Regions from separate parts of the Virgibacillus proomii genome, predicted to be linked through region 3. Evidence: riboswitches for the same ligand, from Rfam matches in the RefSeq annotation. Region 3 holds a riboswitch; each other region holds the start of a gene.
What was found. A riboswitch is a leader RNA that binds a small molecule or an ion and turns the genes downstream of it on or off. The one in region 3 is predicted to bind S-adenosylmethionine.
Positions count from the first base shown of each region.

Region 1: it holds a riboswitch for S-adenosylmethionine, as region 3 does, so the genes downstream of both, BN1066_RS14225 (methionine ABC transporter ATP-binding protein) here and BN1066_RS12470 (LLM class flavin-dependent oxidoreductase) in region 3, are expected to answer to the same signal.
Region 2: it holds a riboswitch for S-adenosylmethionine, as region 3 does, so the genes downstream of both, BN1066_RS06220 (O-acetylhomoserine aminocarboxypropyltransferase/cysteine synthase family protein) here and BN1066_RS12470 (LLM class flavin-dependent oxidoreductase) in region 3, are expected to answer to the same signal.

Region 1 is NZ_FUFN01000010.1:1,430,250-1,440,423, reverse strand. Features, by position in the region: gene sufC (Fe-S cluster assembly ATPase SufC) at 1-744, opposite strand, end outside; gene BN1066_RS20330 (YuzK family famiily protein) at 1,598-1,768, opposite strand; gene BN1066_RS14235 (MetQ/NlpA family ABC transporter substrate-binding protein) at 1,969-2,796, opposite strand; gene BN1066_RS14230 (methionine ABC transporter permease) at 2,826-3,494, opposite strand; gene BN1066_RS14225 (methionine ABC transporter ATP-binding protein) at 3,484-4,515, opposite strand; SAM riboswitch class I at 4,884-4,994, opposite strand; gene BN1066_RS14220 (thioredoxin family protein) at 5,062-5,379, opposite strand; gene BN1066_RS14215 (toprim domain-containing protein) at 5,402-5,758, opposite strand; gene gcvH (glycine cleavage system protein GcvH) at 6,013-6,387, opposite strand; gene BN1066_RS14205 (arsenate reductase family protein) at 6,460-6,822, opposite strand; gene BN1066_RS14200 (acyl-CoA dehydrogenase family protein) at 7,322-9,106, opposite strand; gene BN1066_RS14195 (acetyl-CoA C-acetyltransferase) at 9,141-10,174, opposite strand, start outside.
Region 2 is NZ_FUFN01000009.1:762,107-772,280, forward strand. Features, by position in the region: gene BN1066_RS06205 (class-II fumarase/aspartase family protein) at 1-1,337, opposite strand, end outside; gene BN1066_RS06210 (PTS transporter subunit EIIC) at 1,353-2,909, opposite strand; gene rarD (EamA family transporter RarD) at 3,732-4,658, shown strand; SAM riboswitch class I at 4,707-4,832, shown strand; gene BN1066_RS06220 (O-acetylhomoserine aminocarboxypropyltransferase/cysteine synthase family protein) at 5,050-6,798, shown strand; gene BN1066_RS06225 (GDSL-type esterase/lipase family protein) at 7,413-8,306, shown strand; gene BN1066_RS06230 (YpmS family protein) at 8,296-8,907, shown strand; gene BN1066_RS06235 (hypothetical protein) at 9,396-10,019, opposite strand.
Region 3 is NZ_FUFN01000010.1:1,016,867-1,027,040, reverse strand. Features, by position in the region: gene BN1066_RS19890 (hypothetical protein) at 1-70, opposite strand, end outside; gene BN1066_RS12500 (methyl-accepting chemotaxis protein) at 307-1,557, opposite strand; gene BN1066_RS12495 (hypothetical protein) at 1,570-1,950, opposite strand; gene BN1066_RS12490 (carboxymuconolactone decarboxylase family protein) at 1,943-2,323, opposite strand; gene BN1066_RS12485 (thiamine pyrophosphate-binding protein) at 2,394-4,040, opposite strand; gene BN1066_RS12475 (lactonase family protein) at 4,662-5,699, opposite strand; gene BN1066_RS12470 (LLM class flavin-dependent oxidoreductase) at 6,618-7,982, opposite strand; SAM riboswitch class I at 8,232-8,336, opposite strand; gene BN1066_RS12465 (ornithine cyclodeaminase family protein) at 8,997-9,971, opposite strand; gene BN1066_RS12460 (proline dehydrogenase family protein) at 10,004-10,174, opposite strand, start outside.

The DNA of each region.
Region 1 (10,174 bases), 410 kb from region 3:
TTCTTTGATCCACTCATAACCTTCTGATTCCAATCGTTTTGCTAGTTCTGGTCCGCCAGATTTAACAATACGACCTTGCATCATAACATGTACATAATCCGGAGTAATGTAGTTTAATAAACGTTGGTAGTGGGTAATAATTAAGCAACCAAAGTTATCATCACGAAGCTTATTGATACCTTTAGATACAATTCTTAATGCATCAATATCTAAACCGGAATCAATTTCATCCAAAATTGCAATTTCCGGTTTTAGCAACATTAATTGCAGAATTTCATTACGTTTTTTCTCTCCACCCGAGAACCCTTCATTTAAGTATCTTTGTGCCATATTCTTATCGATTTCGAGATAATCTAATACACTGTCCATTTCCTTAATAAAATTCATTAACGAAATTTCATTTCCTTCTCCACGACGAGCATTAATAGAAGAACGAAGAAAATCGGAAGTTGTCACCCCACTAATTTCACTAGGATATTGCATGGCCAAGAATAAACCTGCTCGGGCACGTTCATCAACTTCCATTTCCAAGACATCTTTTCCGTCTAATAAAATGGACCCTTCTGTAACTTCATATTTAGGATGCCCCATAATCGCTGAAGCTAGTGTGGATTTTCCCGTCCCATTTGGCCCCATAACTGCATGGAACTCTCCACCTTTTATAGTAAGGTCGACACCTTTAAGTATCTCCTTGTCTTCAATTGAAACATGCAGATTCTTAATTTCTAAAGTTGATCCAGCCATATTTATACCTCCAACTACTGTTATTTTTATTATCACATTGAAAATGAATGTGATATTCATTCTCATTTTATTCTCATTACAATCTTAAAGCATTTCGAATTTATTATCAACTCTTTTAAATGTGAAACCAATTACGATTAATTCTAGTAAACTTAGCATATCATTAAACTTAAGTATACACCAAACACTATTTATCTTCTAAAGCAATGCTTTATTTTCTTATTTTCCGTGTCATATTCTCATTCGGCCCTATGTATCATGTATGTAAAATCAGCAAAAGTTCCCTTGCTTAGCATCAAGTAAGCGTTATAACTCTGACGCGGAGATGGACCACCCCACGGAAGTGGCGAAATAACCTTTAATAGAGGTTGTTCTCAAAAAGTCACTAAAAATAACACATCGAATTTCTTCGTACGTTAGAACGGATAAAATTTTAGCATTGAAGTTTCATTCAACGTAGTTAAAAATTTTTAAGTTCTAAGTATAAGTCAACTAGGCTATCGTCTGTGCTTCGCTTGCTGCTAGCCAAATTTTCTTTATTGACTTGTTTCTCTGGTATCCCCTTTTCCTGCGTGAGAATGTGTTTCGAGGAAGCTTCACTAGTGCTTATGTATCTGTACTGCATACACTCTAGCTACTCGACACTTCACCGCGTCGAACTTCTAGGTCCTTTTACCTTTTTTGATAATCACAAAGTCCCGAAGTGGAATATGGATAAATGCCATACAAAGATATCCACCTTGCAAAAACAGATATCGTTTTCCAGGTAAAGGAAAAGGCACTTATGCTTTCATCTCACATAAGCGCCGTTCTTTGCCATTTATCTATCGAAGCTTTTTCAATCTATAGCTAACTATCCATAAAGCTGATGATTATACTCAGCAGCGAAATGTTTACACTTCCGATGTTCTCTCTGACGTTTCCTTTCAACTGCCATACGCTTATCAAGCTTTCGTTCATATTCGGCATAGCCAATATGATGTGACTGCTGCATGGCTTTTTCCATTTCCAAAGTGTAATTCATTTTTATTCCACTATTAATAGGGAATCATCCTTTCTTGTTTCTTACATTCAATAGCCTAACACAGAACAAGTTCCCTGCACAAAGTGGATTTAAACGTATAATAGCACATATCATTGCTTATTTTCTGTTACATGAAATGAAATCCATTCGGTTCATAAAGATACGGTCACTCACGATTATATACGCTGACTTACTTTCAACTATTTTTTCCCGCCTACTGGTACAACCGCACCTTCGTATTTTTCTTCAATAAACTTCTGAATTTTTTCAGATTGTAATACTTCCACTAGCTTATTTAATGCTTGGTTATCCTTATCTTCTTTTTTTACTGCGAGTACATTCACGTATGGAGAATCCTCATCTTCAATAAACAAACCGTCTTTTGTCGGTTTTAGCCCGGCACCGATCGCATAGTTTGTATTGATTACGACTAATGCATTTTCTTCTGTTTCGTAAAATTCCGGAAGCATTGCTGCCTCATATTTAGGGGTAAATTTTAAGTTTTTTGGATTTTCTACAATATCATCAATTGTTGCTGCTGACTTTTCAACAGATTCATTCAGTTTAATTAGTCCTTGTTTTTCGAATAAAGTGAGTACACGACCGTGATCAGGTACAGAGTTACTCAAAATGACTTCTGTCCCATCAGGAATTTTATCTACACTCTTTATTCCCTTTGAATAAACACCAATTGGCTCGATATGGATTCCATCAATATAATCTAACTCATATCCTGTATCACTAATGGTCTGTTTTAGAAATGGTATATGTTGAAAATAATTCGCATCTAATTTTCCGCTTGCTAAATCATCATTTGGTAATACATAATCCTCATATTCTTGAATTTCTAATGTAATACCTTCTTTTTCTAATATCGGCTTTGCCTCTTCTAAAATCTCAGCATGCGGAACACTGGATGCTCCGACCTTTATCGTATTTTTATCAGATGCCTCCTTATCATTCCCACAAGCCGCTAACACAGTTCCTAAACCAATTACTAACAAAACGGAAATAATTATCTTTTTCATTCTTTTCGCTCCTTATTCTTCTGTGATTGTTATCTTTTATCTAATTTTCGAGTGATAAAATCGCCAATAAACTGAAATAGGAAGACAATGATGACAATAAGTATCGAACAGATCAATACGATATCAAAATCTCTTCGCTGAAAGCCAGAATAATAAGCATAGCTTCCAAGTCCACCTGCACCGATTGCACCTGCCATTGCTGTATAACCAATTAAAGCAATCGCGGTAACTGTAATTCCTGATACTAAAGCTGGCATGGATTCTGGCAAGAGCACTTTAAAAATAATGGTTCTGGTTTTTGCGCCCATCGCTTTTGCTGCTTCTACTACTCCTTTATCTACTTCTCGTAAAGCTATCTCAACCAACCTGCCATAGAATGGGGCAGCACCAATGATGAGTGCAGGTAAAGCAGCGTTTGGCCCCCGAGTGGTACCAACTAACAAGTTTGTAAATGGGAACAGCAATAGGATTAAGATAATAAACGGGATAGCTCGAAACACATTTACAAACGTGGCAGTAATAAAGTTAATCATTTTATTTTCCCACAGCCCGTCTTTACTCGTGAGAAATAATAATAATCCTAATAGTATCCCAAAGATGAACGTACCGAATAATGCGATAATCGTCATATAAAATGTTTCATAGGTTGCAACTGCAAAATCTTCTATTTTTATGGTTGGAAACAATTCAGTCAGCATCACGTACAACCTCCAATTCGACTGAGGTTTCATTTTGCACATAGATGATTGCCTCTGTTACCTCATCTGGATCGCCACTCATTTGAATAAATAGTGTTCCGTATGCACCAGCCTGAGTACGAGTAATCTTTCCTTGTAGAATACTAATCTCGATATCATATGTTTTAACCAGTTTGCTGATTAAGGCATCATTTGTCGTCTCGCCGACAAAATGCAATCTGATTATTTTTCCATGCTTATACGTATTGATTAGATAGTCTAAATCATAATCTTCTTCATCGTATCCCATGATTTGTTGAACGAATTTTTGGGTAACTGGACTTTTAGGTTGAGAAAACACATTTAACACATTTCCTTTTTCAACAATTTTCCCATTTTCCATCACAGCAACGTTTTTACAAATCTTCCGAATAACATGCATTTCATGAGTAATTAAAATAATCGTTAAACCTAATTGCTTGTTAATATCTACTAATAATTCCAATATTGAATTTGTCGTTTCAGGATCTAAAGCAGATGTTGCTTCGTCACAAAGCAGCACAGAAGGCTTGTTTGCTAATGCGCGTGCAATACCAACACGTTGCTTCTGTCCGCCGCTTAATTGCGCAGGATAAGCCTTTTCTTTTCCTGTTAGCCCGACTAAATCAATTAATGATTGAACTCGTTTTTTTCTTTCTTCCTTGCCAATACCAGCAATTTCTAGCGGAAATGCAATATTGTCTTCTACCGTACGTGACCAAAGCAAATTAAAATGTTGAAACACCATTCCTATATCCTGTCTAGCTACCCGTAATTTATTCTTACTGAGTGCTGTAATTTCTTGATCATTGATAAAAATTCGCCCACTTGTTGGTTCTTCGAGACGGTTTAAGAGACGGACAAAGGTACTCTTTCCAGCACCACTATAACCGATAACACCAAAGATATCTCCTTGATCAATCGAAAGGGTTAAATCATCAACAGCTGTTGTTTTTGTCTTGTTTGCAGTAAAAATCTTACTCAAACCCTCAATCGATATCACGCCTACTCCTCCTTCTTTTCGCATCGTACTTATTATGCTCTATGTGGCTTAGAAAAACTTGGCTTGTCGCCAAGTCTTTAGCGAAAGCTATAGTTTTTCTTATACTATAAAGTGAAACTCATTCAGTAGGAGTTTGCTTCCCTCTCCTACTGAATATTAGTACCGCAAGGGTATGACCTAAAGGCCCTTAAACGAATCGGGCATTTAGGTGCCGTTTTCTCCCACTTAGGCCCTTTGCATCAACTCAAGATTTTGTCTTACGGCAACTTACATGCGGGATAAACCTAAAAAACTTTATACTTTCCTATAGTGAAATAAAAACGCCTTTCTGTAAGAGAACAGAAAGACGTATGTTTGTCATTTATGTCCCCTCATCTATCAAAGCTAAAGCTTTGCAGGAATTAGCACCTTTCAAACAAAGAAGTTTGAAGGTTGCCGCGGGTTCACTGGGCCAGTCCCTCCACCGCTCAAGATAAGAGTTAAACAATATTTAATTTGAATAAACCATATAATAGCATGCTCTCGTTAACTCTGTCAACGTATTTCTTATTTTTTATGAGTGAATATTTCCGGTCTATACATTATTAAATAGTGATAAATATTTGCTATATTTTTAAATGCATAGATTTTCTCCATTATTTCTCCATCTTTTTTAATGAGTAAGCATGGAACGCTTTGAATTTGGTAATTCTGCATAAAATCGGGGTAAAAAGATGCATTCATTTCGATGAAAATCTCCTGCTGTTGCATTGCTTCAATTTTTTTAAGCATGCCTCTAGCAACATGACATGTCCCGCAAAATGGAGTGAATATATAAAGCAAATAATTATCTTTTTGTAATTGTTCTTTCGTTACCTGTTGCAAACGATCACCTTTTTAATAAGAGTTAAATCAAGAAAATCGGATTAACAGCAATGCTTTTGCTTACCAGTACTTGAGCTAAAATATTCTCAGGGGTTGTTGCTACTTCTCGGTATTCACTGCTAATATGCAGATGCTTTGCATGTGGCAATTCTCTAGCTAACTGTTTGCGCAGCTTTATTCCAGAAGGATCTTCATCAACGAAAATATATACATCCTTTTCATCTAGCTGGTAATCCTCTAACAATTGATCAAACCGTTCTATACCAAGTGTTCCATTTGTACAAACAATCGTTAAATCCTCTGTTATAACTTTATTTACTTGCTTTTTATCTGTTAACCCTTCGACAATTAAAATTTTTTCTGATTCATCTGGTATCATCACATAGCACTCCTTGGGAAATCAAGCGATATGCTTTCACTTCTTGCATTAGAAGGTGAGTAATCATTTATGAAACCAAACGGTCCATTTGCCTAATTAGCGCATATTCCCTTTATTTTCTCTACCAAATTGTACATTCGCTTTTTATTATATGGTGAAACACAGCTATTTAGTGATTGATTGCCTTTGGTAAAATTTCTATATTAAAAAGCTGATTGCAATCCTTTGCACATCAGCTATTATTCTTTGTTTTATTATTCACTTATCATTTCTTCGTATGCTTCAGCAGTTAATAAGTCATCCAGTTCACTTGTCGGCTCTACGACTACCATCCATGCTTTTTCATACGGAGACTCATTAACAAGTTCCGGGCTGTCTTCTAGCTCTTCATTTACTTCGACAACCTTTCCACTAATTGGCGCATACAGTTCGGAAACCGTTTTCACAGATTCAACACTGCCAAATGGCTCATTTATTTCCAATTCATCACCAGGCTCAGGAAGCTCTACAAATACGATATCACCAAGTTCATCTTGAGCAAAATCTGTAATTCCAATTCTTACTTTTCCATCTTCTTTTTTTACCCATTCATGTTCTTTTGAATATAATAGTTCCTTTGGTACGCTCACGTTTATCCCTCCAAAAGTTTACTCCACTTTCACTATACAAGGTTAATCAATTTTTATCCAGTATTTCTTTTTTCATTCAGCCAGCCAATTTTCTTCAAACATGTCTTCCTTAAATCCCACGGTTACCTTCGAACCATCCGTTACAATTGGTCGTTTAATTAACATGCCATCCGAGGCTAATATTTCTGCCATTTCTTCGTCTGTTGCGTCTTTAATCTTATCTTTTATATTCAGTTCTCGATACTTTTTACCACTCGTATTGAAAAATTTTTTTGCGGGTAACCCGCTTTTATCGATGAGTGTAAGGAGTTCATTTTTACTTGGCGGACTTTCCACAATATGTATTGGCTCATAGCTTATTTCTTTATCATCGAGCCACTTTTTTGCTTTTTTACATGTTCCACAATTTGGGTACCAATAAAAGGTTAACGTCATTGTTAAAACCTCCCTTTCATCATTAACTACAAAAGGATGCTCAAAAAGTCAGATTAGAAAAACTTGGCTTGTCGTCAAGTCTTTATGGCGAAAGCTACCGTTTTTCTTATAACCATAAGGTTTTATACTTTCCTATAGTGTAAAAAAGGGAACGGCTTTCCCTTGTCTCTGTTTCTATACTATGCATATATCAAATGCCATTTTACTTGTTGAAACAGTGTCGACTAAAATGTTTCGGTTATTTTTATCTTCTTTTTGAACATATACTATTATTATAGCAAAATCATGAACGAAAATACGAATGAAATGACAAATAATGAAATCTTGGTACTTCTTGCATTTAATTTTAAAAAGCGTATACAGCGAAACTTAGCTTTTAGAACTAATCCCTCGCTTATACATAAAGCTTAAAATCGATATTCGACACCAATTCATTTCAAATTTTTACACATGTAAAAAAGCTGCTGTCTTCTAAAAGGCAGCAGCTTTTCTTTCTGTTTTACAGTACATATTTTTCTTCTTCAATAATTACAGCAGCAATCTCGCGCTTTTTCGCTATAACGTTTACAGGTGTGTGTCTTGTTAGTTTGCGTAAAGAAGAAAGCAACATTCGTAATGTATCTCCTTCTTCTACAGCGATTAATGTTTCTTTTGCATCCGCTTCAATTCGGTTAAATGCTTCTTGAACATAAACTTGTGTGTAAAGGAGCTTCTGCTTATTCTTTTCTTTCCCTGTTTTTTGTATTGCCTTTTCGGTACGAAGGATGGCAGACTCCATATTGTAAACTTCAGCAACCATATCAGCCAAGTTTACTAGAATCTCTTGCTCCTTTTCGATCTGCTGCATATACTTTTGCGCCGCTAACCCAGCGACCATTAATACAATTTTCTTCGCATTTTTTAATAAATACTTTTCTTGTTCCAATGTTTCCGTACCTACTTCTTCTGGCATAAGCATCATTAATTCTTCTTGCAGGCTTTGAGCTTTTTGTAAAAGTGGCAGCTCACCTTTTAATGCTTTTTTCAATAGTGTGCCAGGAACTAGCAAACGGTTTATTTCGTTCGTTCCCTCAAAGATACGGTTAATTCGTGAATCGCGGTACATACGCTCAACTTCATACTCTTGCATAAATCCATAGCCGCCATGTAATTGTACAGCTTCATCTGCTACATAATCAAGCAACTCCGTACACATATATTTGTTCATGGAACATTCAATTTGGTACTCAGCAATTGCTCTAGCAACCTCTCTCCCATCATTTAGTTGTTCCTCTGTAAGTGCACCCATCCGCTGCTCAAATAAACCAACCGTACGATAAACAGCACTCTCATTAGCATACGTTTCACTAGCCATCGTAGCCAGCTTTTCCTGTGTTAATGAAAAGCTGGAAATCGGCTGATTAAATTGTTTACGTTCATTCACATATTTGGTTGCTAATTCCAAACCTATTTTAGCCCCGCCGACACCACCAATTGCCAGCTTATAACGACCCACATTTAAAATATTAAATGCAATGATGTGTCCGCGTCCTTTTTCACCCAGTAAATTTTCAACCGGAACCTCAGCATCTTCTAAAATTAAAGTACGTGTAGAAGAACTTTTTATTCCCATCTTCTTTTCTTCAGGTCCAGTTGAAACGCCCGGAAATTCTCTTTCAACAATAAATGCTGAAAAATGTTCCCCATCAATTTTAGCGTAGACAATAAATACATCTGCAAATGCAGAGTTCGTAATCCACTGCTTTTCCCCATTTAGAATATAATGTGTTCCAGCATCATTTAACTTTGCTGTTGCTTTTGCTCCTAAAGCATCTGACCCTGAACCAGGCTCTGTTAATGCATATGCAGCTAGCAATTCACCCGTCGCAAGCTTTGGCAAATACTTCTTTTTTTGCTTATCACTTCCGAAGAATACGATTGGTAATGTACCAATACCAACATGTGCACCATGCGTGACAGAAAAACCGCCCGCACGTGCAAATTTTTCGGTGATCAAAGAAGAACTGATTTTATCAAGTGCCAAGCCCCCGTATTCTTCAGGTATGTCCGCACCCAATAATCCGAGTTCTCCTGCTTTTTTCAATAACTCCACCGAATATTCAAACTCATGATTTTCTAAGTTATCGACTTTTGGCAACACTTCACCTGCAACAAATTCTGCCGTTGTCTTGGCAATCATTTTATGCTCATCATTAAAATCCTCTGGTGTAATAACATCATTTGCCGTTAAATCTTCAACTAAAAAACCGCCGCCTTTAAATACTTTTTCCTTTGTTTCACTCATTTTCTCTACCCCTTTTCTAGCTTATTTATAGATTTTAGATCAGTTCAAATACCCCTGCTGCTCCCATGCCGCCACCTATACACATCGTAACAACCCCAAATTGAACTTGTTTGCGCTTCATCTCATGCATTAAGGTAAGCGTCAGTTTCGTGCCTGTCATGCCTAATGGATGACCAAGTGCAATCGCTCCGCCATTTACATTCACTTTATCAATATCTAAGTCCAGCTCTTGAATAACACGTACAGCTTGCGAAGCAAACGCTTCATTTAATTCAAACAGACCGATATCCGATAACTCAAGTCCAGCAATTTGTAGCGCCTTAGGAACAGCGGCAATTGGTCCTACCCCCATAATCTCTGGTTCTACTCCTGCTACAGCAAACGATCTAAATTTAACTATTGGTGTTAACCCCTCTGCTTCAGCTTTATCATGATCCATCACTAATACCGAAGCTGCTCCATCACTCATTTGCGAAGAATTTCCAGCGGTTACTGTTCCTTTCACATGAAACGCCGGTCTCAGCTTTCTCAGCACTTCCATCGAGGTGTCCGGACGAACTCCTTCATCCATGGAAAATGTAATCGTTTTTTCTTGTGGCTTGTTTTTATCATTAAGGAAGCGATGCGTTATTTCTACAGGTACAATTTCGTCGTTAAATTTCCCTTCTTCAATCGCTTTTGCAGCTCGTTCATGACTCCTTACAGCGAACGCATCTTGAGCTTCTCTAGAAATTTGAAAGCGATTGGCAACTTCCTCTGCAGTATGTCCCATCCCCATATAATATCCCGGAGCATCTTGAACTAACGTTGAGTTTGGTTTTATAACATGTCCGCCCATTGGGATGAGGCTCATTGATTCTGTACCGCCAGCAATGATCGTATCACTTGCCCCAATCATAATTTGCTCAGCAGCGTAAGCAATGCTTTGTAAACCTGAAGAACAATAACGGTTAATCGTTATACCCGGAACATCATGCTTTAAACCGGCTAACCCCGCAATATTTCTTGCCATATTCATGCCTTGCTCTGCTTCTGGCATGGCACATCCAATAATGACATCATCAATAT
Region 2 (10,174 bases), on a different contig from region 3:
TCTTTTGCTCTATTGGCTTCCTTCTCCGCTATTGTAACGGAAAGCCCGATATAGTTTCTCGGGTCAATCATCTCTTTAATTTCTTCATCTGTAAAGTCACTGGCAATCTTTTCATTTGTTTTTAAATTAGCAAAGAAGTCTTCGCCCCCCGCAGCAGTCTTCATTGCAATTTCATACATGAGTGAATGCGCTTGATCTTTACCCAGTTTTTCTGCTAATTTCATCATCACATATTCACTATTATCCAATCCCTTGTTACGTAAAGCATTATACAGCATCCTGTCTTTATGAACGACTATTGTTCTTGTTAATTCCTCACACCGTAATAAAACCTCCGTAATTAATTCCATTGCTTCTTCAAGCAAACCATCGAATAGCATATAGGAACTGCTATCCCCTTCATATGGACGTACGGCTGAATACATTCCGACTCCAGGTAAAGAATACAGTTTTTGAGAGTTTGCAATAATCCCTTTAGCTAGTTTCGGATTAATTTTATGTGGCATGGTACTGCTGCCAATCGTACCCTCACTAAATCCTTCCGAAACCTCTGCTATTTCTTCCAATGTTGTACTATATACTTCTTCAGCTATTTTATGGCAGACATTGGCTAGTAATGACAAGTTCATCATATACTCTAATTTATGTGTACTTATATTTCTTGAAGGAACTTCCATCGGATACATTCCTACTAACTCAGCAACACGCTCTTGTACTTGAATGCCAACTTCCGGCATCGAACTAAATGTACCTACAGCCCCTCCCATCATAATTTTAAAAACCCTTTTTTCTGCTTCTGCCATACGTTCATAGCAATGAATAAACTCGCTAATCCATACCGAAACCTTATACCCATATGTAATAGGAATCGCATGTCTCCCATGGGTTCTTCCAGGCATTACCGTATTCTTATTTGCATATGCCAAAGCACTTAAATTACCTAAAATTTTACCGATTATTTTCATAAACTGATGATGTGCTTTTTTTAGAATATAAAGTTGTGAGCTTTGTTGTATATTTTGTGTTGTTATCCCATAATGAACATATTTTCCACTATTTTCTGGACAAGCTTTTACTAATACCTTTAAAAAAGGAACAAAACCATGTCCTATTTTTTTATATATTTGATCCATTTCTGCAAAATCGATATTTTCTATTTTAGCTGCTTGTTTAATATCGTCTGCCGCTTTTTGGGGAATAAATCCGTATTCAGCTTGTGCCTGTGCTAAAGCAGCTTCAAATAATAACCATGTTTTATATTTTTCCTCTTGTGTAAATAATTTTTTTATACCTTGATCATCCATTGTCTTACTTTTTGAATCATATAATGCTCTCATTTATCTCTCTCCATTTTAGTTTCGTATTTCATCATCAACCGCATTTTTTACAAATTCAACTTGGGGACCATACACAACATGAATATGTTTTGCCGTTGGAAAGAAAAATCCTGTACACCCAGAGGTAGTTAATAAATCTTTGTCGATAACCCGAACATCTTTTAAATCGATCCGTAGTCGGGTAATACAATTATCGACATTTAAAATATTTTCTTTTCCTCCTAATGCTTTAACGACAATTCCTGCAATATCACCATAACGTTTTTCCTTTAATAATGAGTTATCCAAATTTTGCTGTTCTTCTCGTCCAGGAGTTTTAATATCAAAGCGAACGATAGCCCAACGAAACAAAAAATAAGTTATGATAGCTAACCCTGTACCAATCAATACAAGAAAAATCCAATTTGTTTTTTCATAAAGCAATCCGAAAATAGTAAAATCAAAAATAGTTCCACGTATATATCCAATCGCCACCCCTGCAAAAGATAATAAAACAGCACCAATTCCAACAATAAAAGAATAAACAACATATAACAATGGAGCTATAAATACGAATGTAAATTCTAACGGTTCGGTAACATTACCAAGAACAGCAGTTAAGACCATTGTAATTAACATTGATTTGACGTAGGCTTTATTTTCTTTATAAGCCGTTTTATACATTGCAAAAGCAATCGCCGGAAAAATAAATAACGTTACCAACATTTGCTGCTGTGCCATAAAACGAGTTAGTTTTGGCATCATCGACCAATACTCACTATTAGGCCCTTGATTAAATAAAATCTCCGTCATCGCAGGGACAACTCCTACGTATGTTTCACCATCAATAACATATGACCCTCCAGCCTCCGTGAATCTAAACAGAACATTCCACACATGATGAAGCCCAAAGGGAATAAACAATCTTTCTCCTGCAGCAGTAAAGAACGGACCAACTACACTTAAATATACGGCAGATAAATTCGTTAAAAGTCCTACAAACAAAGACCAGATAAAAGGAATCACCAGGCCAATGACGGTCATGAGACCAATTGTAATAATGGGGACGGATTTTTTTCCCGAAAAGAATGCAAAAGCCGTTGGCAGTTCTAGATTATAAAACTTATCCGTTGCCCAGGCAGCTACTAATCCGGTGATGATCCCCCCTGCCGCATTAATATTCATTGTTTGAATACCTAATACTTCTATTTGTCCAAATTGAGTCATGATCTCCGGATCTGCCATTTTACCCGTTACGGTTAGCCAAACATGCATTGCAATGATTAAAGTTAAATAACCAGTTGTAGCGGCAAAGACAGATATCCCCTTATCTTTTTTACTCATTCCATAAGCTACACCCATTGCAAATAATAATGGGATATTATCAAACACGGCACTTGCTATTGTACGAATACTAATTAATACTGTGTTTACTACTTCATAGCCTAAAAAGGGAAACCTTTCAATCATATAAGTTTGAACCAATGCTCCACTAATTCCTAAGATCATACCAACTGGTGCCAGTACTCCAATTGGCAGGAGTAAAGTTCGCCCGAATCTTTGGATAGTGTCGCTGATTTTCCTCTTACTCATCCATTTAAACCTCCTCAACCAGCATTTTATATTTTATTTTATCAGCAAAACCAAAGATAAAAAGCGCTTTCATATCCTTTTAACTTACATAGGTAAACAAAAATGACCTAGATCACTTTTGTTATTATTAATGATTCAGTTATTTTCCTAACATTTCTTAAAGGCAACCATTATCTTCAGATTCATATATTTTATACACGCTTAACATAAAAAACGGCCTCAGCCCTATAAATAGAGCCAAAACCGCTTACAACTATGTTATTAAGATCCACTTCTTTTTGGCAGGGCTTTTTCTCTTTGTTAAACATCTAAGAAGCCATAAAACTCGTTGTCCGGTGTGTCGCTGACGTAGCTTTCCTTGACCTTGAAAAATGGAAATGTGTTGCTGACGTAGCTTTGCTTTGCAGTTTGAAAGGTTAATATGGATGCGGCTAAGCTTGCCAGCAATTCTGCTGAATCATTCCATCATAAATCACATTTGTTCCCATTTTTATTGTCATCTCCCATAATATCTGCTTTTAGAATATGAAAAATATTCTACTCATTTGTTTTAGAGGAACGACTATTTTCAAAAGCACATTCATCCATTTGATTGGAAATGTTTTTCTGATACATAGTGTTAGTCCCTTTTCTTTAGTATTCCTTCACGATGTTACCTTTTTTAATAGTATTCAAATCTTTTAAACATCAATGCTTGATTATTTAATGAGACAACTCTAAAATAAATATAATTAGCCGAGCATAGGAAAGCTAGACTTTTGCTTACATACAATGGAAGAAGAAATCATATCCATACTTCTATCCAAAGAAAGAAGGAGAAAAATGAATGATGTTTCTCAGATTAGATCAGGTAGTTTATATACAATAGGGGCATACGTTCTATGGGGGTTTCTACCAATCTATTGGAAATTCCTTGATCATGTTTCACCTGGAGAAACGTTAGCTCATCGCAGTATCTGGTCATTTATTTTCATGTTTATCATCGTTTTAGTTACCCGAAACTGGCAAGAATTTATAGATGAATGGAAGGCTTTGCTTCATGATAAACGGAAATTAATAGGCATTTCATTGGCAACTATTGTCATTAGCCTAAATTGGCTAACCTTTATTTGGGCAGTAAATAGTAATCATGTTGTACAAGCAAGTTTAGGTTACTATATTAATCCATTAATCAGTATTTTATTAGGAATCATTGTTCTAAAAGAAGCTTTTACCATGAGACAAACCGTATCGTTTATTCTTGCAACTATTGGAGTTCTGTATTTAACATTTAGTTATGGCACGTTTCCTTGGGTTTCTTTACTGCTTGCAACTACCTTTGGACTGTATGGATTATTGAAAAAAAAGCTAGATATAAAAGCAATGATTGGACTAACCATAGAGACGATGCTTATTGTACCAATCGCTATTATTTATGTGATTATGATTCCAGACCATGCTTTTCAAATAAACGAATTTTTTTCAAACACTAACTTTTTATTAATGGGAGCTGGAGTAATGACTGCTGTTCCATTATTATTATTTGCTAGTGGAGCAAAACGAATCACTTTAGGAATGATTGGCTTTTTACAATACATTGCTCCTACATTAATGCTGTTAATAGGTGTATTTCTCTATGATGAAGCTTTCACATCAGCCCATTTTATCGCTTTTTTATTTATTTGGGCTGCGTTAATAAACTATATGCTGTCGAGTTTTTATCATCCGTTTAGAAACAAACAGATGTCATCTTCTAAAACTACGAGTTGACATAAAGCCATTATACTCATATAATATTCAGTAATTTAACAATTGTATCTCTTATCAAGAGCGGTGGAGGGAATAGGCCCTGTGAAACCCAGCAACCTGAAAGCAATTCTGCATATTGCTTTTTACGGTGCTAAATCCTACAGATCATCTTGTAAATGATCTGAAAGATAAGAGGAGGAACAGAATGACCCAAACCCTCTTCTTATTAGGAAGAGGTTTTTTTATTTACCTCTTCTTCTCAAGTGAGCAAAAACGAAAGGAGTCGGTTTGCAACGTCCAAACAGAAAACAAGGCAACAGAAGGAACCGATGCTGACTAGGCATAGTCAAAAATTTTTTTCTTAAGAGCTGTTCACTTTTTCTTCATCAAAACTATTAGGGAGGAATAAGTAATGACAAATTTTCAAAAGCATGACAGGGAGACCGTATTACTACATGGAGGGCAAATACCTGACCCTACAACAGGATCAAGAGCTGTACCAATTTATCAAACGACATCTTATGTTTTTAACGATACAACACATGCACAAAACTTATTTGGATTAAAGGAAGCAGGCAATATCTATTCGCGAATTGGCAATCCTACCGTTGCTGCGTTTGAACAACGGGTAGCAGAATTAGAAGATGGAGTTCAGGCTGTTGCAACTTCTTCAGGAATGGCCGCCATTACATTTGCCATTCTTAATGTAGCAAGTGCAGGAGATGAAATTATCACAGATAGTAACCTTTACGGCGGTACTTACAATCTATTTGCGAATACATTGCCGCGTTATGGTATTCATGTAAAATTTGTTGATGGAACGAATCCGAACGAGGTTGAAGCAGCTATTACAAACAAAACAAAAGCTATTTTTGGAGAAACGATTACGAACCCAAGCCTCCAGATATTTGATGTAGAAAAAATAGCTGCGATTGCCCATGCCCATCATATTCCACTAATTATTGATAACACATTTGCACCATATATCACAAAACCCCTAGCTTGGGGTGCAGATATTGTCGTACATTCGGCGACCAAATGGATAGGTGGACATGGTACCACGATTGGAGGTGTCGTCGTCGATGGCGGACGATTTAATTGGAATCATGAAAAATTCCCGGGATTTACAGTTCCAGATGAAAGCTATCATGGTCTAAGGTTTGTCGATGTAGGACCAGCTGCCTTTGCTACAAAATTACGAGTTCAATTGTTACGTGACATAGGTGCCTGTTTGAGCCCTTACAATGCCTTTTTATTATTACAAGGATTGGAAACATTGCATTTACGCTTGCCACAGCATGTCCAAAACGCCCAGAAAGTTGCTGCATATCTGAATAGCCATCCGGCAATTGAGTGGGTATCATATCCAGGTCTGGAAAGTCATCCATCCTATCATTTAGCAAAAAAATATTTCAGTCATGGTGCTGGATCGATTATTACCTTTGGTATCAAGGGAGGGCTAGAAGCAGGTCGTACGTTAATTGACAACATTGAACTATGGTCACATGTCGCTAATGTTGGTGATGCAAAATCATTAATCATTCACCCGGCATCCACCACCCATCAACAGCTGTCAACAGAAGAATTAGCAGTAAGTGGAACAACAGAAGAAATGGTTCGTTTATCTATCGGTTTGGAATCGATAAATGATTTGCTAAAAACATTAGATACTGCCATTGCCAAAGCAACTGGGAATGCTGAAACAATTGGATCTGATGAAGATGATGCCATTGAATGGTTACTCCATTCTCCATTCGCTAGAGAAGATGGGAATGTCCGTAAGAAAACGATTGTAGTATATGGGCTGGGACAGGCAAATAATAGCAGTAAAGAAAAAGTGAAGCAATTGCAACAATTAGGATTTGATCTCGTCGAAGTTGGCAAAACCTTTCATTCAGAAACGCTTCCTCAATATGATGAATTGTCTGCTATTCCAACCATAGTGGATGCAATCTGGTTCATTCAACCTGAGTTACCGGCTACTGTATTGCAACAGTTCATTAATAAAGATGGTAAGATTTTATGGATCGAACATCCAGATGCCAATCTTACTGTGTTAGAGAATGTAAAAGCTGCAGGAATACCGATTATTACTGGGAAGAATCCTTATGAGTTGGCTGTTTCTCTCCGATGTAATCAAAAAAGTCTGGTTACCGTATAATGAATGGTATCTTTTTCAGCATTATTTGCTGGGTTTGAGATTTTGGACGAATAGGATCCAGATTATGGTCTCAAATTAAATCAAATTTCAAAATCAGAGAAAATCAAGCAATAGTAAAGATTCTGTTACCAGTTGAAGTTCTGCTAAACTTGATTTTTCTTAAAAAATCCAATAAAAGTGTATGTTTAGAAAAACTTGGCTAGCAGCAAAGCGCAGACCATAGCCTTAGTTACACGTATACTTAGAACTTAAAAATTTTTAACTACGTTGAATGAACTTCAACGCTAAAAAAAATTTATCCGTTCTAACGTGCGAAGAAACTCGATGTCCATTTTACCCTACTTTTTAAACAGCCTCTAAAAGTCAATATTATTATATTTAAAGGTTTACTTTATTATAAAATTGGAAAAATTATAAGTAACCTTCCCTTTCTTGATCGCCTTACAAATTTGGAGGCGATCTTTATTTTTCACAGATAGAAAGGTTTATAATAGTCAATTTGCGGTAAACTAAGAGTAGATGACCGAACTCTATACATAACATATCATTTGGAGTTAACGAGTTTACCCCCTAATTAAATTTACACAATAAATACAGCAGCGGTGTGATGAAATATGCAAAAAAACAGTAAAAACAAGTACTTTTTTGGCATTATCTTTATGCTAATCACTGGAATAGGGTTATTCATTCTGTTCCAATCGCCAATCGCTTTAACCAATAAAGATCAAGAAACAAATGGGCAGCCACATAAGACAAAAGCATATGGAAAAGTGAATATAATAAAAGAACATAAACAGCGCCCATATCATACATCAGCATTAAAAAAAGAACAGCCAGTGATTAAATATTTTTCTGAACCGGTCCATATTACTGCGATTGGTGATTCGTTAACACAAGGAATTGGGGATGAAACGAAGCAAGGAGGATATATAGGTGTTTTAGAGCAAATGTTCAACAAGCGCAAAAGTACTGGTACGTTTGATAATTTTGGTAAACGGGGCAATCGATCCGATCAATTGCTAAAAAGTTTAAATGAACCAGATATTAATTCCTCTATTCAACGGGCAAATATTGTATTAATTACCATTGGAGCTAATGATATTATGCAAGTATTGAAGGAAAATATCACAAATTTGGAAATGGACGATTTTACTATCGAGCGACAAAACTATGAAAATCGCTTAGTTAAAATCATTGGAAAAATAAAGCGTATCAATCCTGCTACAGACATTTATTTATTAGGCTTTTACAACCCCTTTGCGAGGTATTTTAAAGATATTCAAGAATTAGAAATCATAGCTAAAGATTGGAACACAACTGGTGGAAACGTTACAAAAAAAATCGACCATACGTATTTTATACCTATGATGGATTTGTTTGATAATACTGCCAAAGAAGTATTTGCAGATGACAACTTTCACCCTAATCGTCTTGGTTATCAGCTTATAGCCGAACGCGTACTGGAGTATATTAACAAAGAGAAAGAAGATGACTCGTATGGGGAATAGGATTGAACAAAGGAAATGGAAGCAATGGTTTATAGCCTTATTATCTCTAAATATCATTTTGTTCCTGCTATTTCTAATATTTATTTTCTGGCCGGTTTCAGAAGTGGATTATCCTGATCCTTCTGCTAAGCCAAATAGTGAAAGCTCCGAGTTTGTAGTACGAACAACAAAAGAAAATTTGAACGAACTGGTTAATGCTTATATTGATCAGCTTTTAGAGGGAACAAATCATCGATATCGTGTTGAATTAGGTGAAGATGTGCATTTAATTGGAGAATTGCCGGTATTTTCTTCAACTGTTCCATTATCTGTCCATTTAGAACCATTTGTTCAAGAAAACGGGGATATTATTTTAAAACAAAGATCTATCTCCATTGGTTTATTGGCATTACCAAACCAAAAGATTATGGAGTATATTAAAAAATATTTGCCAATGCCAGAGTGGGTTATAGTTAATCCGAAAAAAGAAGAAATTTATCTTGCTGTTACCGATATAAAGCTAAAAAGCAACTTTCAGATTGAGGTCGAGCACATTGATTTAGAAGCAAATAATATAGCATTCAAATTTAGAGTGCCATATCAAACATTGGGAATTGAATAATCAAACTGTATCTTTTTGTACCATGAGAACATGGATTCTCAGGTGTCAGGCATACCTTACAGTAAGATAACTAGTTTGGAAAAACTTGGCTTGTTGCCATGTCTTTCTGGCGAAAGCTATCGTTTTTCTTATACGATAAAGTGAAACTTCATTTCTTGGAATGCTTTTCCCAAGAAATGTTAGTTAAACGAATCGGGCATTTAGGTGCTGTTTTCTCCCACTTTGACTCTTTGTATCAACTCAGGATTTTTATGTGGGAGTCTTACGGCACCTTACATGCGGGATAAAGCCTAAAGTTTTATATTTCCTATAGTGTAAAAAAGCCACCTGTGCCTGCGAAGACTTTTCCTCAAAAAACATAGCTGATACCAAATCTCTGTCTCCCATTTTTTCCACTTGCAAACGTAAAAATTTTTATTTTTTATCCCCCAAAACTTGATATGTCAAAAAAGAGACTGGGATTTCGTCCAGTCTCTTTTGAATTCTGTTTAACGGATTACAAACCGTTTTACCTTTGAAGATAATAAAAAAATAAATGATTGCTTCACTTTTGTTGACTCTATGTTAGTTTTATTCTGCTTCTTTTTACTATACGGATATTCTTCTAACACCCCTTGATAGATAAGCTCCATCCCTTTTTGTGCTCGAATATCTCCTGGTGTAACAAAACATGTTGGTTTAGCAAGACGGAAGCTTTTTACATCCTTTAAAACAGTAGCAACAAACTGTGAACAGAAAAATGCACATTTACGGTTAATCTCAATTTGTAGCAATATTCCAATTAGCCCAATAAAATTATAACGATATTCCCGTTTTTGGTTCTCAATTCGTTTAATATGATCTACTATTTTTCTAAATTCCTCTTCTGTTACAATAAAGCGATAAACAGCGCAGTTTGACTTTTTCAAAAAATCACTGTGAATATCCTCTCTTACAAACCCACCAATAAACGGATTCCTTGGCTGTTTACGTCCAAAGCTGTAAAGCTCATGTAACTCTTTATCAAATCCAATAGAAACATGATTTAAAGATTGTTTTGTAAAAAAGTTAATCGCTTTCGCTAAGTTTGTTCCCGTATCTGTAAAAAGAAAATAAATGGTTTTCTCACTCAATATCCAGTCCTCCTCCCCAGCCGTAAATGAAAGAACTAAGCTTCCCCCTTCTATTACTATATTAGAAAAAACTTGGCTTGTCGCCAAGTCTTTATGGCGAAAGCTATCGTTTTTTCTTATACTTTCCTATAGTACAAAAAAAAGCAAATTGCACA
Region 3 (10,174 bases):
TAATCAAGAAGCTTTCCTTGTCCTGTTGACTGAACGAATCGGGGGATTTAAGAGCCGTTTTTCTCACCATGATCACAACATCATAAACAGATTTTTGACATAAGAAAAATATACCTCACGATAGCCACCTTGCCTTCCGTTAACAGTTCCTACTGCCAAGCCTGTAGTGGACTTTCACCACCAAGTTTTCGCCCATGAAAGTGCATATGAAAAATCCATTGTTCCTAATGAAACAATGGATTTTTCAGCAATTTTTAAAACGTACATATTTTTCTGTCGTTAAAAAATATTGCTTACATGAATCATTTAATCTACTACCTTATCATTAAGCTGATTGGCTATATCTGCAAGCAATGTAGCTGACGCTGATACTTCTTGCATCGAAGCATTTAATTCCTCGATAACAGCAACGATATTTTGCAAGTTGCCGCTTGATTCAACTGTAACATCAGATACATGATTAATAGAAGAAGAAACATCATTCATACTGTCTTTGACTTCATGCATTGCCGCTGATAAATCATGAATAAATTCATCGATTACGTCAACATCTTGGTAAATATCATTAAATACCTTTCCCATCTCTCCATTTCTTGAAACGCCTTGTTTAATTGATTTTCCACTTTCCTTAATAACATCTATCACTTCATTGGTGCCAGATTGAATTTCTTGAATGAGCTGTTGTGTTTTCGCAGTAGCATCATTTGTTTGTTCTGCAAGCTTACGAACTTCATCTGCAACTACCGAAAAACCTTTCCCGTGTTCTCCGGCACGAGCAGCCTCAATAGCAGCATTAAGCGAAAGTAAATTTGTTTGATTTGAAATATCCGTTATCAGTGACAATATTTCGCCAACCTGATTTGTTTTCTCATTTAATTCATTAACCACTTCAATCGAACGTTCTACTTGTTCACCAATCAGATCCATTTGTTTCGCTACATTAGCAACTACTTCATTCCCATTTTTTGCATTCGTTATCGCTGTTTTAGAAGTCTCTGCTACAAACTTGGTACTTTCATCAATTTCCGTTAAACTGAAAAATACTTGGGATGAAGATTCATTAATTGTTTGAATTGACTGTGCCTGAGCATCTGCTCCAGAAGCTAATTCCTGAATCGAAGCAGATATTTCTGCTGTTGCTTTACTCGTCTCTTCGGTTGTAGACATGAGCTGATTAGAAACTGTAGCTGTTTGCTCAGCCAACGCTAAAACTTCAGTACCATCTGTTTTATTATCTTGCTGAGCTACTGGAAGTTGATTCATGACCCATCGGTAGAGAGGATGGTTTGAAGAAGCCACTTCCAACTGGCTTGTGTCTACCCCTTCTTTATTTTTTAGAGGTGAAAACAAAAAATTTCCAAATAAGTATGCAAGAAACAGCGCTAATAGTATAATGATACCAATGAAAGACCATACAAAGATAGACTGTAAAGGAATGTCTAAGACAATAAATGTAAGAAATGTTAAAACAGGCAGTAAAACAATAACAAATGTGAAAAGTATTATATAAAGCAATAATATTTGTTGGATAGTTAAGGTTTTCGCTGTTTTTTTCATATTACTCCATCCTTAATCTATTTTAAATTCCGGAATACCCATAAATACCAAGGCTTCCTGCAAGTTCGTAAATGCTCTAATGGTATCATATGTTCCAGCACTTCTGGACAAGCGATTTAATTGCATTTTCAGTGCTACATTTGGTGCAACAGTAGCGTTTTTCTCGATATTACTGCTTACCCATTTCATTAATTCTCCCCACACTTCATTAACTTCCGGCTTAGCCACACCTTTAATGTTACTATTATCGTTGAGAAATTTTTTAATACCCGGTTGTTGTAAAGCACGTTTTGCTTCAGCAGCATGCTCCTTAGCTTCAGCTACAGTTTCAGCCATCTCAAAATAATTAAAATAAAGAACATCCTTATAAACTTTTATTTCATATTTAGCCATTCGTATTCTCCTTTTCTTCTACTACTGTTTTAAAAATATGCAAAGCATGAATCGCTTTAGGAAATCCTGCATAAGCACTACAATGATTGATTAATTCAAGAATTTCAGCCTTACTAACTCCAACTCGTAAAGCCGCATGAAAATGATACTGTAAGCCTCTCCCTGCATCGCCTTGTGTAATTAAAGACGCCAACGTTATAAGAGAACGCTGTTTTAAATCAAGATGATCATCTTGATAAACGTCACTATAACCGAATTCCAAAGCAAGTTTAGCTAAACGTGGTGAAAACCTTTCTACCTCTTTCATCGCTGCTATTCCTTTTGATCCAGCCAATTCTTCAATTTGCTTCCATCCTCGTTCCTGCTTATCCAATTTCTTCTCTCCCGTCTTAGTTTAAGTAATGCTTGATTACTAATTGAAAATCAGATCTTCAGAGAGTTTATTACCCTCGTTTTAATGTAGGCGGTACTTCCTCTTTTTCTACTATGATTTCAATTACCGCAGTTTGTGGATGCTTTAATGCCGTTTTTGTTGCAGCAATAACTTCTTCCATTGTCATACAACGATAACCAGTTGCACCTAATGATTCAGCAAATTTTGCTGCATTCATTTCGGTCGTATATCTTGTCCCTACTGACCTACCTAAGTTATAGAGCATTCCTTTATCTACCATATCAAGCATTCCATTATTAAAAACAAAGAAAATCATATGAGCTTGTTGATTCACGGCGGTAGATATTTCTGTTCCATGCATCATCATACAGCCATCACCTGTAAAGCTTACAATCGGCGTTTCTGGTTTAGCTATTTTCGCCCCAATTGCAAAATTAAGACCATGTCCCATTGCACCAAATACATCGTCAAAAAAGAATGTACCAGGATTCACAATATCAAAATGCTTAATTGCATGAAAAGTATGGCTCCCGTCATCTCCAAATACGATGGTTTCCTCTGGTAAGAGCCCTCTTAAGCATTTCATAACCGCTGCTGTAGATATTTTTTGATAATTAGCATGTTTAATTTGCTCGTTCTCTCTTTCTAGCATTTCTTTTTGCCAATATGTTTGAAGATCTGGTGCTTCTCGCTTGGAAAAATAATTTAAATTCAACTGATGAAGATTTACCTTCGCATCACCTTGAACAAATAAAGTTTCCACTGGAATTGATTTTCCAACAAAATCTGCAAATGGATCAAAATGAATGATTGTTTTTGGATAATGGTCTGGTTGCAAACCTGCTATCGACATATCACTTAACTTAGAGCCGATAACAACCATAACATCGACTCCTTCTTCCATATAAGCAGAAGCCGCTGCTGTACCGCCTAGTCCATATGCACCTAGTGACAGTCTATGTTTCGTAGGAAATGTGCCTTTACCTCCTGGCGTCGTCATGACTGGGATGTTCCATTTCTCAACAAACTCTAGTACCTGTCGATACGCCTTGGCTATGTGAACTCCTTTCCCTAACAATAAAACTGGTCGTTGTGCAGCATACAAAATTTGTGAAGCTTGTTCTAAATTTCCTGATACAGGAATATCGTTACTCCATTTAGAAGGTAAGGTGAATGACTCTGTCTTATCAATAAGCACATTGAGTGGAATAGACAAATGAACAGGTCCTTTTGCCCCAGTCAGCGCTTTTTCTAAAGCATGCTGTACATAATTTTTTAACAAGCTAGCATCTTCTACCTTTGCACTAAACAAAGTAACCGGACGAAACATTTCTGTTAAATCAGTACCGAACATACTCGAATCTTGTCCAACTGGTTTACCTACATCCGTCAATGGTGGATGACCAGTGATAAACAAAACCGGTGCGTGATAAGCCTTTGCTTGTGCCGCTGCCGTAATAAGATTAGTTCCGCCTGGGCCAGATGTACCAATAGCGATACTCAGACTATCATTTTGCATGGCATAACCTGTCGCCATATAACCAGCACCGCATTCATGGCGCGCTAAAACAAAGTCAATTCCCTGCTTTTCCATTTCCAAGATAAGTGGTACAATAGGCTTTCCCGGAACTCCAAATGCGAACTGACAGCCTTGTTCCCTAATCATTTCTACAATATGTGCTGCAACTGTTGCCATATCTTTAGTATCCCTCCTAGAAGAATTATTAACTTCAGCTTTCTTTATATCGGCATATGTCAGGTATCTTTTAACCAATTCTTCAAATTATTGGATTCAGCTTTGCTGTTTCACTTGAATTTGTGAAAAGCCGGGAAAATCCTTCCTATACACTGATGTGCACAGATAAAATAAAGCTCTCCAAGCTAGCGTTTTAAACATGATGTAATAGAACGATTTTTTGCTTTTATCTAGAAAACTTTTTTATTCCAAACCTTTTACATATACATGTATCAACTTAATCTATAGATCTAACATTTTTAACATGCAAAAAAGCAAACCTTTATCTACGAGAGATATTAGCTTGCTTTTCAGAGAGTATATTTCGTTGTACTTGCAATGTCTAATTCCATTATAAAATGAACCTTCATTCAGTAGGAGTTTTCTTCCATCTCCTACTGAATGTTAGTACCACAAGGGTATGACCTAAAGGCCCTTGAACGAATCGGGCATTTAGGTGCCGTTTTCTCCCACTTAGACCTTTTGTATCAACTCAAGGATCTTGAAGCGGGAGTCTTACGGCACCTTACATGCGGGATAAAAGACGAATTAGCTGGTTATTCTAATTACTTATGCAAAATATTAATTTAAAAATTTCACACAGACTACTTCCGGAACCTCTACCACAGAGTCTAACTGAGTTAGCTTACCTGTCTGTTGATTCCGTTCAAATAAAACTAAATTACCACTATGCTGATTAGCTGCAATAATGAAAGACTCTGTAGGATCTAACACAAAATCACGCGGCCATTCCCCGCCAGTAGCTGTAAACTCGATAAAGGAAAGCTTATCGGTTTTCTGATCAATTTGAAACAGTGCAATACTATTATGGCCACGATTTCCCGTGTATAAAAACTTCCCATCCGAAGAAATGTGAATAGCACTGGCATCGTTCGTTTCAGCAAAATCTGCTGGTTTGGCAAGAATCGTTTGTTTTTCAGAAAAACTTCCATTTTCCGTATCATAATCGAAAACAATCACTTCCGAGCTTAGTTCTGTGAGCACATATGCCGTTTTACCATTTGGGTGAAATTCAATATGACGTGGACCACTCCCCGATTTTACTTTTAGAGTTTTATGACGCACAAGTTTGTTGGTATCGATACGATACGTAACCAGTTCATCTGTTCCTAAATCACAGATAATGACATAGTTACGGTCTGGCGTAAATCCTGCATAATGAACATGCGATTTTTCTTGCCGTTCATGAGGACCACTACCTGTATGTTGTATAAAGGAATCTACTTCTAATGTTTCCTTAGCTGTGAAAGAGTATAGACCGACTTCTCCCTTATGATAATTACCGGTTACTAATTTATCTTGATGGAAAGATAAGTGACATGGAGGCTTTCCTTCCGTTAGTTGCTCGTCTAACTTAACCAATTCACCAGCTTCCCCATTAATCTTATAGGCTTGTACCCCACCTAATTCTCCATCTTGCCCAATAGAGAACAAATAACGATTATCCTCACTTATCGTTAAATACGTAGGACTTCCTACTTCAGCAACAGCTTTAACTGCTGTTAACTTTCGTGCTTTTGGATCGAGTGCAAACCGATAGATTCCTTTACTTATTTTTCGGGTATAGGTTCCAGCATAACCAATATAATTTTTTTTCATGATAATATCCTTCCTTTTGAAAGAAATGTATACATAAAGTCTAATTGTAAATCAATAAAAAGTAAACCTGAAACAAAAAGCAGACACGGAGTGCTCAAGCTGTACAATTTTTCTTTCGTGATATCTTCAAGTAGCTTTCCTTATCCTTGAAAAACCGTGATGTATTGCCATCGGAGCCCTTTTTGTTCTTGAAAAAACCGCGATGCTTATTCAAGTAGTCTCTCTAGTCCTGCAATGTAAAACACATTAAATAATAAAATAATCCCTGAACCAACTCGTAAAATATAACTATTATAGAAATCAACGAGCCAATCTGGAGGAGAAAGCGACTGTTGTTACTGATTGAGTTTTCTCACCTTTCTTACGACCATGATAACAACAATCGGTCCTCCTCCAATGATTACTTAAAAAAACTGGCTTGCCGCCAAATCTTTAACGAAAGCTGTAGTTTATCTTATACGATAAAGTGAAACTTCATTCAGTAGGAGTTTTCTTTCATCTCGTACTGAATGTTAGTACCATAAGGGTATAACCTAAAGGCCTTAAACGAATCGGGCATTTAGGTGCCGTTTTCTCCCACTTAGACCTTTTGTATCAACTCAAGATTTTTGAAGTGGGAGTCTTACGGCACCTTACATGCGGGATGATCATAAAAAAAGCCATAAATCACCAATCATACGACCATCCCGGATATCCTAAAAAGTAGCAGCACTTAAATAGGTTGCCGAAAAGGAAGATTCCAAGAATTATATGGGCCAAGACCACTTCCGATCACAAAATCACGGGTGTGCTTTGTTTTCTTTGCACTAACCAAGCCAAGAAATAAACATAACGGAAAGAAAAACAGTAAAACCAATCCAAATATAGGTTGTAATAGAACTCATCCATTCTCCCCTCCTCACTTATTAGAAGAACGTATTAAACGGTTAAACCGTTACGGGCAGGATGTTCATCCGATATATTTACGTGACCTTTTCCAAATAAATGTTCCCTTAAAGTAACTGCTTCATAGTTTCTTCTGAAAATACCCCGTTCTTGTAAGACGGGTACAACATAATCAACAAATTCAGAAAAAGTTCCAGGGGAGTAAAATTGCGCAATATTGAAGCCATCTATATCCCCTTCTGTTGCCCAAACTTGCATTTCATCAGCGATTTGTTCAGGTGTCCCAATAAATTTTACAGTACCATTACCAAGTCCATGATTTTTTACCGCCTCTTTTAGTGTCCATTTCTTATTTGGATCTTTTGTGTACATATCTAAATTACCTTGTACAGCATCTGTTTCCATATTTTCAATATATTGATCAGGGTCATATTGGGCGAAATCTATTCCTGTATGTCCCGACAATAAAGCTGCAGTTCCCTCATAACTGACGTGTTCTGTTAATTGCTGATACTTTCGGTACGCTTCTTCTTCCGTTCGACCAACAATTGGAAGTATCATTAAAAAAATCTTTATATTTTTTGGATTTCTACCTTTCTTTTTTGCTCGCGCTCGTAAATCAATGGTGTATTCTTTTACAGCTTTTAAGGAATGGTTTTTCGTAAATACTGCTTCCGCATGCGTAGCAGCAAAATCCCTTCCTTTTGGTGAGGCACCAGCTTGAAAAATAACCGGAGTTCGTTGCGGAGATGGCTCTACTAAATGCGGACCAGGAACATTGAAATATCTACCCTTGTGATTAATCAGATGCACTTTATTCGGATCAGCAAATTGATCATTGTTCTTGTCATAAACAACGGAATGTTCCTCCCAACTATGCTCCCAGAGCTTATACACCACTTCCAAAAATTCATCTGCTCGTTGATACCGAAGCTCTTTTGGTAAGCGGTCTTTAAGCCCAAGGTTTTTTGCTTCACTTTCCAAATATGAGGTCACGACATTCCAAGCAATCCTTCCATTGGTTAAGTGATCCAATGTAGAAAGCTGCCTTGCTAATGAATAAGGCTGTGCATAAGTAGTAGAAATAGTCGCAGCAAATCCTAAGTGCTTCGTCACAGCGGCCATAGCGGAAATGGGTACAAGCGGATCATGTGCCGGAAGCTGAACTGCATGCGTTGTTGCTGCACGATGGCTATTTTCATACGTGCTATACGTACCTAATACATCGGCAATAAATAGAGCATCAAATTTTCCTTTTTCTAATATTTTCGCTACTTCTGTCCAGTACGATAAAGTATTATGTTTCCTTCCTAAATCTTTGTCATGTTTCCATAGCCCAATAGAATGCGGTGATGGTGAGTTTTGAATAAACCCATTTAAATGAATTTGCTTTGTCATCTTTTAATCTCCTCCATAATTGATATTTTCCAAGGGAGCACCCTTCATTAACTTAAATTAAATTATCCACATCGTTTTAGTTGGTTTTATAGTACTATTTGGTTAAACCGTCTCGTTAATACTAGGATCTATTCAAGCAACCACTTCGTCGGATTAAAAATTAGACATAAAAATTTTTTGGCATTGAGTTGGCTTCTAACTAAAAATGCCCCTTCCGATGAGGAAGAGGCATACATAACCATACAACACTTCTCATCTTTCAAGCAAAAAGCTTGCTGGAATTAGCACCTTGTTACAAGTAACGGTTGCTGCGGGATCACAGGACCAGGTTCCTCCCCCGACTCGAGATAAGATAAAATTATTTATAAATAACATTTTCGGGTAATACTCCATTTTGATGATTCCATCCTATTGAGCTATCATTATTATATCAAAACTAATTACCATCTATATAATATACTGTTAACAATAAACTTAACTTTGAATTAATTTTAATCTAAAAACGAACCTCTTTTCTGCAGAATATGTTTATATACTGATATACAGCTGAGTTAGAGACAATTATGTGGAAGTTGAAAATAAGTTAAAAACTTAAAATAATTGTTTTATATCGATCCTGTACGATAATGTCAGAGTTTAGGAATAAGTCACCGAACCTCTTTATTAGGATTACTTTTTGTTTTTTCCTATATGACAAAATGACAAAATAAAATATACAATTAAAATGACAGCCCGTATAAAGGATAATTGAAACGTAAATGTTTCAAAATTAAAAAACCTATCCTTCTTGATTTGTCACATTGGAGCTAGAAGTTCGATTTAGGAAGTGTATCCGTTTAATTCTTTCTTTAATTTTTATGCGGATCACCAATTAAAATCGAGTGCCGCATTTCTCTGTACCAGATATTTTTTATTACTAAAACGCAAAAATAGATTTTCATTTTTTGCTGTTATAGAATATTACAACTAATAATACTTAAAACAAAATAATCTGTCAAGTCATATTTTTGTGAATTATATTTCAACTATTTGACCACAACTTAATAAAATTGCCTTTTTATAAATGCCTGTAGCGACGACTAAATCAAAATATGCGGACCCCACCGATTTAAAAAAGGTAATTTCATCATCAGAAGAACGAGATAATAATTCATAATCCATTAGTTCCCCTACTATATCCCAAAAGTTAAAATCGCTTTGCTTTTCAGCGTAAATTAATTCTCCTGCTTCTTCTTTTGCACTAGAAAGATCATCAACAACAATCTGAGTAGCACGTTTAATAGTTACAAGATCAACCTCTCTCATCGAAGGTAAAAATGAACCAATCCCATTTATATGCGTTCCTGGTTGAAGATCCTTTCCAGCAAATACAGGTTCATGCGATCGTGTACTGCATATTATAATATCAGCTACTTGCACTATTTCTTTCGAGCGATTAACGACTCTAACAGGTATATCTACTCCCGAAGCTAAAAGATTTGTTTTAAAGCGTACAGCTTTTTCCAATGTCCGATTATATAAAACTATTTTTTCAAGTTCTCGTACAGCAAGTACACCCATCACTTGTTCAAAAGCCATTGCCCCAGTACCAATTATACCTAGTATTTTGGCATTAGCACGTGCGAGTTTGTCTGTAGCAATCGCACTTAATGCCCCTGTGCGTAAACGCGTTAAATAAGAAGCATCCATCATACAAATATGCTCACCGGTTGCAGCATCTGTCAGTAAAAGGACGCCCTGCGTCGTTTTTTTACCTTGTTTAGGGTTTTCGGGGAAAATGCTCACGACTTTTATCGATGCAATATCTGATGATAGATCTGCACTTGGCATATACAAGCTGGAGGCTTGATATTTCGGTAGACTAATCACCGTACGATGGGGGTTTACTATCTTTCCAGACTTTTTTGCATCTAATCCTAGTTTTATATCTTTTATCGCATCACTTATCGAATAGTGAGCTTGAATTTCCGTTTTTGAAATAATTAACATGGAACGCTCCTTTTCTGGCATTCAAAAGTCATTCATTTTGATTTTTTTAAAACTCCTCTTAAAACAAACATAACATTGGCAGGACGCTCTGCTAAACGTCGCATATTATAGCCAAACCAATCTTCACCATAAGGCAGGTAGATTCTAACTTTGTAGCCTTCTTTTAATAATCTGTCCTGCAGGTCATTCCGAATCCCATAAAG